Regions from separate parts of the Blautia sp. TF10-30 genome, predicted to be linked through region 2. Evidence: predicted binding sites of a transcription regulator. Region 2 holds the regulator's gene; each other region holds the start of a gene.
The links. The regulator NrdR, encoded in region 2, represses ribonucleotide reductase genes. The targets are predictions, from matches to a motif close to CACAANATNTTGTG.
Positions count from the first base shown of each region.

Region 1 (3,160 bases), on a different contig from region 2:
TCAAAACCTCCTCATAATAAATGGTTAAAAATATTTGAGAGTTACTTCATGTAAGTAACGATATCAGTTCCCCCTATTCTATCACATTCCGCTTCGTTTTCCAATGTCTGAAGCGGATTTGAGAAAAATGGTTTTTCAAAAGCGCGGTACGGAATACATATTTAGTAAGGAACTGGAAAGGGCAGAAGTCTGGGAGGAGGCTGTGTATGCGTTTTACAAAAATGCAGGGCTGCGGAAATGATTATATCTATGTAAATGCCATGGAGGAGCGGGTGGAGAGTCCGGGACGGCTGGCAAAAGCGGTAAGTGACCGCCATTTCGGCATCGGCGCGGACGGGCTGATTCTGATCGGGGCATCCAAAACAGCAGATTTTTCGATGGAAATGTACAACGCCGACGGCTCGAAGGGCGCGATGTGCGGCAACGGCATCCGCTGTGTGGGAAAATACGTGTACGAGCATGGGCTGACGAGAAAAACGACGCTGACTATCGAAACCGGCAGCGGAAACCGTGTGATTCATCTGCAGACGGGGGAGAATCCGAATAAGATCTGTCAGGTGACAGTGGAGATGGGAACGCCGGAATTCCGCGCCGCACAGATCCCCGTTGTTTCTCTGGGGGAATATGTGCTGGAGCATAAAATTACCGTGTGCGGGGAAAATTATACGATGACCTGCCTTTCGATGGGAAATCCGCATGCGGTGATTCCGGTGGAAGATGTGGAAAAAATATCCATTGCAAAGACCGGTTCCGCTTTTGAACACCTTTCCTGCTTCCCGGACCGTATCAATACAGAGTTTATCCAGACTTTAGATCAACACACAATAAAAATGAGAGTCTGGGAACGTGGGAGCGGTGAAACGCTGTCCTGCGGAACGGGAGCGTGTGCGGCAGCCGTCGCGGCGATGCTTTCCGGCTGTGTTTCGGAGGGAGAAACTGCCGTAGAACTGCGCGGCGGCAGGCTTTTCGTTACATGGGACCGGACGAAAAATAAGGTCCTTCTGACCGGCCCGGCCGAGACCGTTTTTGAAGGAACGCTTGCAGAACGAATTTGAAAAATGCAGATTTCTGTCTGCACGAAAGAGCAGTATGCAATATTCTGAAAATAAAAACTTACAGGAAATGCCTTTTCTTTTCAAAAGAAACATGCTACAATATGTGGTGCCCGCTACAAGAAAAGGGTGGGGGACACACAAGATATAGTGTTTGAATTGGAGGACACCACAATGGTTTATATTATCAAAAAGGACGGCACCAAAGAAGAATTCGACGCGCAGAAGATCGTCCGTGCCGTAAATAAATCCGCACAGAGAATCCTGTATACCTTCTCACAGCAGGAGATTGACTTTATCTGTAAGTTCGCAACCGAGCACGTATATTCCCTTGGAAAGACCGAAATTCCGATCAGCGATATGCACAATATCGTGGAGGGAGCACTCGAAAAAGTAAACCCGGCTGTGGCAAAAAGCTACCGCGATTACCGCAATTACAAAACTGATTTTATCCATATGATGGACGAGGTCTACACGAAGAGCCAGTCCATCCGCTACATCGGCGACAAGAGCAATGCCAACACCGACAGCGCCCTCGTTGCAACGAAGCGAAGCCTGATTTTCAACGAGCTGAACAAAGAGCTGTACCGCAAGTTCTTCATGAACCGCAACGAGCTGCAGGCCTGTAAGGACGGTTACATCTACATCCACGACCAGTCCGCACGTCTCGATACCATGAACTGCTGTCTGTTCGATGTCGGAAACGTTTTAAAAGGCGGTTTCGAGATGGGAAATGTCTGGTACAACGAGCCGAAGACACTCGACACCGCATTTGATGTCATGGGCGATATCGTCCTCAGCACCGCTGCACAGCAGTACGGCGGCTTTACCGTGCCGGAGGTGGACAAGATCCTTGCTCCGTACGCACAGAAGAGCTACGATTACTACGTAAAAGAGTTCCTGAAATATACCGACGCATCCTGGGAGGGTGCACAGGAGAAAGCCATCGAGTATGCGATCGACAAAGTAAGAAGAGAGTGCGATCAGGGATGGCAGGGAATTGAGTATAAACTGAACACTGTTGGATCTTCCCGCGGTGATTATCCGTTCGTTACCGTGACCCTCGGCCTTGGAACGAGCATGTTCGAGAAGATGATTTCCATCTCCCTTCTTGAGGTCCACAAAAACGGACAGGGCAAGAAAGGCCACAAAAAGCCGGTGCTCTTCCCGAAAATCGTCTTCTTATATGACAAGGCAATTCACGGAGAGGGCGGCATCGCAGAAGATGTCTTTGAGGCAGGACTTGACTGTTCCTCTAAAACCATGTATCCGGACTGGCTGTCGATGAGCGGCGAGGGCTACATCGCCGAGATGTACAAGAAATACAAGAGAGTCATCAGCCCGATGGGATGCCGTGCTTTCCTTAGCCCGTGGTACGAGCGCGGAGGCATGGAGCCGGCAGATGAGAACGACAAACCGGTCTTTGTCGGACGTTTCAACATCGGAGCCGTTTCCCTTCATCTTCCGATGATCCTGGCAAAATCCCGTTCCGAGAACCGCGATTTCCACGAAGTGCTTGATTTCTACCTCGAGATGATCCGCGATCTGCACAAACGGACCTACGATTACCTCGGCGAGATGCGTGCATCCACGAACCCGCTGGCTTACTGTGAGGGAGGTTTCTACGGCGGCCACTTAAAACCGTCCGACAAGATCCGCCCGCTGTTAAAGCCGATGACCGCATCGTTCGGTATCACGGCGCTGAACGAGCTGCAGGAGCTGTACAACGGAAAATCTCTTGTTGAGGACGGACAGTTCGCACTTGACACGCTGAAATATATCAACGACAAGGTTGCCGAGTTTAAGAAAGAGGACGGCATCCTCTATGCGATCTACGGCACACCGGCAGAATCCCTGTGCGGCCTGCAGATAGAGCAGTTCCGCAAACAGTACGGCATCGTCCGCAACGTTTCGGACCGCCCGTATGTGAGCAACAGTTTCCACTGCCACGTAACCGAGGACATTACCCCGATCCAGAAACAGGATCTCGAGGGACGTTTCTGGGAGCTCTGCAACGGCGGAAAAATCCAGTACGTGCGCTATCCGGTCGGCTACAACAAAGGCGCGATCAAGACACTGATCGAGCGTGCGATGGAGCTTGGCTACTA
Region 1 is NZ_QUKM01000014.1:43,806-46,965, reverse strand. It holds gene DXD02_RS12255 (hypothetical protein) at 1-1, opposite strand, end outside; gene dapF (diaminopimelate epimerase) at 207-1,055, shown strand; gene nrdD (anaerobic ribonucleoside-triphosphate reductase) at 1,227-3,160, shown strand, end outside.
Region 1: a site for NrdR is predicted at 1,192-1,205, ahead of nrdD (anaerobic ribonucleoside-triphosphate reductase). Genes of this name have one in related genera too.

Region 2 (3,160 bases):
GGAGCCGAGCGCCGCTGCAATTGCGGAGTACGTATCGGTTCCGGAAGAAGAAACAACATGTGTTGTAAAGGTTGAGTTGTTACCGCCGCCGTGCTCCATGTGGAGGACGAGGGCAAGATCGAGGATCTTCGCCTCCAGCGGGGTGTATTTCTGATCCGGGCGGAGCATCAGCAGAATGTTTTCTGCGGTGGAAAGCTTCTTCGACGGATTGTGGATATATAAACTTTTTCCCTTGATATAATGGTTGTACGCCTGATAGCCATAGACGGACAGCATCGGGAAAACAGAAATCAGGTTAATGCACTGGCGAAGCACATTCGGAAGGGAGGTATCATCTGCGTGGTTGTCGTACGCGTACAGGGTCAGAACGCTTCGGGACAGAGTGTTCATCATGTCCTTGGTCGGCGCTTTCATAACAACGTCACGCACAAAGTTCTTCGGCAGGGACTGCTGCTGTTTTAAAATCGTCTTAAAATGCTTAAGCTGCTCTTCATTCGGCAGATTTCCAAACAGGAGCAGATAAGCGACTTCTTCAAATCCCATACGGTTTTCACTCAAAAATCCCTGGGTCAGTTTTTCCACGTTGATGCCGCGGTAGTACAGACGTCCGTCACACGGTGTTTTGACGCCGTCAATGATATCCGAAGACACAACGTTTGAAATCTGTGTCAGTCCCGCAAGGACGCCAACGCCGTTGACATCGCGCAGTCCGCGTTTTACATCGTATTGCCCATACAGCGAAACATCCATTTTGGAGTTATCCAGACAGATGTTTGTCAGTTCCTCTATTTCCGGTGTTACTTTCATGCTAAAAGCCATATGCATTCCCCTTTCTCTTCTCTTTTTTTACTCACTTTCGCTCATTATAGCATTAAACCAAGGGATTCGTATACTGAAATTTTTATAAACATTCGAAAAATTTTCGTAAGATTTTGTCTCACAAAAGGTATCAGGCTTCTGTTTTACATGCATCGAAGGCTTGATCCAGTGCGTCCAGGAAATCTCCCATCACGTAATACAGCGTCTCAAACCGCAGATAATCGAGGACGTTTTCATCCCACATAAACTTCAGCACCGGCGGGAATTCCTCATCGGACTCCCAGAACTGGAAGACGAGCGGCAGAAACGGAAAGACATGAAAAACAAAAGCAGCGTCTCCCGGGAAATATGGTTTTCCGCCAAGGGAAACGCATGCTTTTTTCAGCTGTTCCACATGCCCGTCATACCGTGCGGCGCGGCTGTCGTGAACGCCGGACGCAATCGTGCGGCCTTTGATCGTTCCCTTTAAGGAATTGGTACGCGCATACGTGCCGGCGAGCACAATCTCCTTCTTTCCGCAGCAGAGCAGGTCGAAAATCGTCAGCGTCTCATTGAAACTGCCCTGATGTACATGAAGAAAATGGTCTTTTGATCCCTCTACAACACCGGTATGGCGGTTCACTCTCCATTCTTCAAAAAGATACGGCACATAGAAATAATCGCCATCAAACGCAAAGCCATACTTTCCTTCGATCTCCTTCTGATCGTATGTCAGAAAACGTTCCTGCATCTGATCACGCATTTTAATATAGTTCGACACTTCCATTTTTTTGCCTCCCGCTATTTGTCGAGCATCTTTTTCAGCTCGTCCATGAACGTGTTGACGTCCTTGAACTCACGGTAAATCGACGCAAAGCGGACGTACGCCACCTGATCCAGGTCTTTTAAGTAATGCATGACCTTCTCTCCGATCACAGAGCTTGGAATCTCGCGTTCCTCGCCGTTGAAAAGCTCCGTCTCCACCTTGTTGACCATCTCGTTGATCTTCTCGGCGGACACCGGCCGTTTGTGGCAGGCGCGCAGGATACCGGTCTCGATTTTCGAGCGGTCATACTGCTCGCGGTTCATATCTTTTTTGATGACGATCAAAGGGATCGTCTCCACTTTTTCGTATGTCGTAAAGCGTCTGCCGCAGACATCGCACATCCGGCGGCGGCGGATCGCATTGCTGTCTTCAATCGGGCGTGAATCCACAACCCGGGTATTATCCTGATTACAAAATGGACATCTCATATCTTTCGTCCTCGTTTCTAAATAAGTATTTCGGAAAGTTTTCTACTTTTACAGTATACGCATTTTTCCGTGAAATTCAAGTCAACTGCAGCAACATTTTCGCATATGTTTTTCCATAGGAATCAGTAAAAAGGAGCACCGCATGCGCGTTGTAGATCTCCGCCAGAAAGAAGTTATCAATATCTGCACCTGCAAAACGCTCGGCTGTCCGATTGATGTGGAATTCAATCCAAAAACGGGACATCTTACCGGACTCGTTCTTCCGGGTCCTGTGAAATTCTGCGGCTTTTTCTGCCACGGCGAGGATTTTGTGATCCCATGGGACCGCATCTGCCAGATCGGCAACGATATCATTCTCGTCGAAATTCCGGAAAAAGAGAAAAAACAGCCCTGATCAACGGATATGAAAACCGAATTCCGATTCCAGCGGAATCTTCGTCCATTTTGCATCCGTGATTTCGATGTAGCTGGAGGTGCGGATCCTTTTGATCATCTCCGTGATCGTCTCCTCATCACCCTGCACCTCCATCTCCACCGTCTCATCCCAGCAGTTTCTCACCCAGCCTGTCAGTCCGAGCTGGTAGGCAGCATAATACGCCCGGTAACGGAACCCCACGCCCTGCACCTGGCCGTAGAAAATCACATGGTACCGGATTTCTTCTTTTTCGTCTCTTCTGTCTCGTTTCGCTGTCTCGTTCATATTTCTCTGCCTCCCAACAGTCATTGCCTAAAATTCGTCTGCCGTCGCACAGTACAGCGGAAGCGGGAACCAGTCGGATGGAATGTTCTTCCAGATTTCAGATGGAACCTTGCTTCCCTTACTTGCCAGCGGTGAAAGAAGCAGTTCCTGCGCCTGCTCCCGGTTGAGTACATCTGCCCTCGGATGGGCTTCCCGTGTCACGGTCACAGTTCCATCTTTTACCGTCACGGTCACCGGCTGTCCCTCCAGTACGGCAGACCACGTTCCATCGCTGATGCCCATCGTCTCTGCTTTCATGGTCAGCATTGCCTCGATGACGTCTGCAAATTGGAAAATACGGTACATCGCGGAACCGCAGCGCTCTTTTGTGAAGCTTTCGCAGACTTCCGATAACGCTGCTGCTTTTCC
Region 2 is NZ_QUKM01000001.1:470,638-473,797, forward strand. It holds gene DXD02_RS02125 (citrate/2-methylcitrate synthase) at 1-819, opposite strand, end outside; gene DXD02_RS02130 (DUF3786 domain-containing protein) at 950-1,585, opposite strand; gene nrdR (transcriptional regulator NrdR) at 1,600-2,052, opposite strand; gene DXD02_RS02140 (YlmC/YmxH family sporulation protein) at 2,195-2,446, shown strand; gene DXD02_RS02145 (acylphosphatase) at 2,447-2,752, opposite strand; gene DXD02_RS02150 (GNAT family N-acetyltransferase) at 2,780-3,160, opposite strand, start outside.

Region 3 (3,160 bases), on a different contig from region 2:
CCAGTTCTTGACCGGACGGTAATATCCCGTGATACGGCTGTAAACCTCTGCCTCTTTTCCACAGATCGGACATGTAAAATGCTCGCCGGCGAGATAGCCGTCGTTCGCACAAACAGAATACGTCGGGGACAGCGTGTAGTACGGCAGTTTGTAGTTCTCTGCAATCTTCCGCACAAGGGAAGCTGCTGCTTTCCAGTCCGGCAGTTTTTCGCCAAGGAACGCATGGAATACAGTTCCCGAAGTGTACAGCGTCTGCAGATCATCCTGAATATCAAGCGCAGAGAAAATATCCTCGGTATAGTCCACCGGCAGATGGGAGCTGTTGGTGTAGTACGGGGTATCTCCCTCATGGCCTGCGGTCTTGATATCCGGCCATTTTGCACGGTCGTGTTTTGCCAGACGGTATGCGGTCGACTCCGCCGGAGTTGCCTCAAGGTTGTACAGATCGCCGTACTCCTCCTGGTAATCAGAAAGACGCTCTCTCATATGGTTCAGAACTTCTTTCGTAAACTGCTGTGTCTTCGGATCCTCCAGACCCTTTCCGAGCCATGCGGCATTTAAGCCGGCCTCGTTCATACCGATCAGACCGATGGTTGAGAAGTGGTTCTCAAACGTTCCAAGGTACCGTTTCGTATATGGATACAGTCCCTCGTCCAGGAGACGGGTAATGACCTCACGTTTCGTCTTTAACGAACGTGCGGCAATATCCATCATATGATCGAGACGGCGGTAGAACTCTTTCTCATCTTTGGACTGATATGCGATACGCGGCATATTGATGGTGACAACGCCGACCGATCCGGTGCTCTCGCCGGAACCGAAGAATCCGCCGGTTTTCTTTCGAAGCTCACGCAGATCCAGGCGGAGACGGCAGCACATGGAGCGCACGTCGCTTGGTTTCATATCGCTGTTGATGTAGTTGGAGAAGTACGGGGTACCGTATTTTGCAGTCATTTCGAACAGCAGACGGTTATTCTCCGTATCGGACCAGTCAAAATCGGATGTGATGGAGTAGGTCGGGATCGGGTACTGGAAGCCTCTTCCGTTGGCATCTCCCTCGATCATCGTCTCGATGAACGCTTTGTTGACCATATCCATCTCTTTTTTACAGTCTTTGTACTTGAAGTCCATCTCCTTGCCGCCGACGATCGCCGGAAGCTCCGCGAGGTCATCCGGTACGGTCCAGTCGAGTGTGATGTTGGAGAACGGTGCCTGGCTTCCCCAGCGGCTCGGTGTGTTGACGCCGTAGATAAACGCCTCGATGCACTTCTTCACTTCGCCGTAGCTTAAGTTGTCCACTTTGACGAACGGCGCCAGATACGTATCAAATGAAGAAAATGCCTGCGCACCTGCCCACTCGTTCTGCATAATGCCGAGGAAGTTGACCATCTGGTTGCACAGAACCGAAAGATGTCTTGCCGGAGAAGAAGTAATCTTTCCGTTGATGCCGCCAAGTCCTTCTTTGATGAGCTGTTTTAACGACCATCCTGCACAGTAGCCGGTCAGCATCGACAGGTCGTGGATGTGAATATCCGCGTTGCGGTGTGCCTCGGCGATCTCGTCATCATAAATCTCTGATAACCAGTAGTTGGCTGTGATCGCGCCGGAATTGCTTAAGATCAGACCGCCGACAGAATACGTTACAGTCGAGTTCTCTTTGACACGCCAGTCCTCTACCTTTACGTAGCTGTCCACGATCTCTTTGTAGTCTACGATCGTCGATTTCATGTTGCGGATTTTTTCCCTCTGCTTGCGGTACAGAATGTAAGCTTTTGCCACTTCTGCGTAGCCGCACTGGATCAGCACGTTCTCCACGCTGTCCTGAATTGCCTCCACTGAAATTTTTCCGTCTTTGATCTTGGACTGAAAGTCCGCTGTTACGCGCAGTGCCAGCATCTGAAGCATGTCATCGCTGAACTGCATATCTTTTGCGCCGAATGCTTTTCCAATCGCATCGGTAATCTTTTTCATCTGGAACTCTGCAATCGTTCCGTCTCTCTTTTCTACCTGAAACATGGAATCCCTCCTGTTAATTCAACCGTTTCTGCAAGACCTTTTTAAGGTTCCACTCTTTGCAGTGTCTGAACCATATGATAGCAGAGCATGTTTCTCCCGTCAATAGTAAAAAGTACCATATCTAGTGTAAAATTTTCTAACATCACTAGATATGGTACTTTTACTTGTGTTCTGTCTCTTCCATTTTTCGGCGCTGTACGGCGCTTAAAGGGATGTACTGCCGTTTTTAAGCCCGCTTGCCATACCTCTATACCATCGGATAGATATCCTTCGGTACATAGGCTTTTACGCGGATGCCTTCCGGCAGATATTCTTCTTCGAGCAGAATTCCGTATCCGCGGATCAGTGAAATCGTTCCCGCCTTATCGTACGGATAGAGGCGCTCGATATAGATTTTTCCCTCCATCATCCACGAGGAGAGTAAATTTTTGAGGTCTTCGAGTCCCTGTCCTGTTTTGGCAGAGACCGCAAGGCTCGCGTCTGCCCGGAAATCTTTTACAACCACCGGGGCAAGAAGCTTATCCTGCTTGTTCAGCAGGGTGGCGATCTTTTTGTCCTCAACTTTCAGTTCCCGCAGCGTATCGTACACGACCTGCATCTGCAGCTCCATCTGCGGATTTGACGTATCCACAACGTGGAGAATATAGTCGGCATACCGTGCTTCCTCCAGCGTACTGCGGAATGCATCGATCAGATGATGTGGCAGCTTATTGATAAATCCAACCGTATCGGTCAGCAGGATTTCCTGTCCATCCGGAAGGGTCAGTGACCGCGTCGTCGTATCCAGCGTGGAAAACAGCATTGCATCTGCCAGAATTTCCGATCCTGTCAGTGCATTTAAAAGACTGCTCTTTCCCGCTGACGTATAGCCTACGAGCGCCGCTACCGGGATTTTGGAACGTTTTCTGCCTTCACGAAGGAGCTCTCTGTGCTGGCGTACTTCCTCAAGCTCACGTTTTAACTGCGTAATACGCGTGCGGATCAGGCGCCGGTCGGTTTCCAGCTTTTTCTCTCCCGGTCCTCTCGTACCGATTCCGCCGCCGAGACGGGAAAGCGATGTGCCAAGGCCGGAAAGTCGGGACGCACGGTACTTTAACTGGGCCAGCTCAACCTGGATTTTACCCTCGCTGCTCACGGCGCGCGC
Region 3 is NZ_QUKM01000008.1:124,960-128,119, forward strand. It holds gene DXD02_RS09290 (ribonucleoside triphosphate reductase) at 1-2,016, opposite strand, end outside; gene hflX (GTPase HflX) at 2,264-3,160, opposite strand, start outside.
Region 3: a site for NrdR is predicted at 2,130-2,143, ahead of DXD02_RS09290 (ribonucleoside triphosphate reductase). Genes of this name have one in related genera too.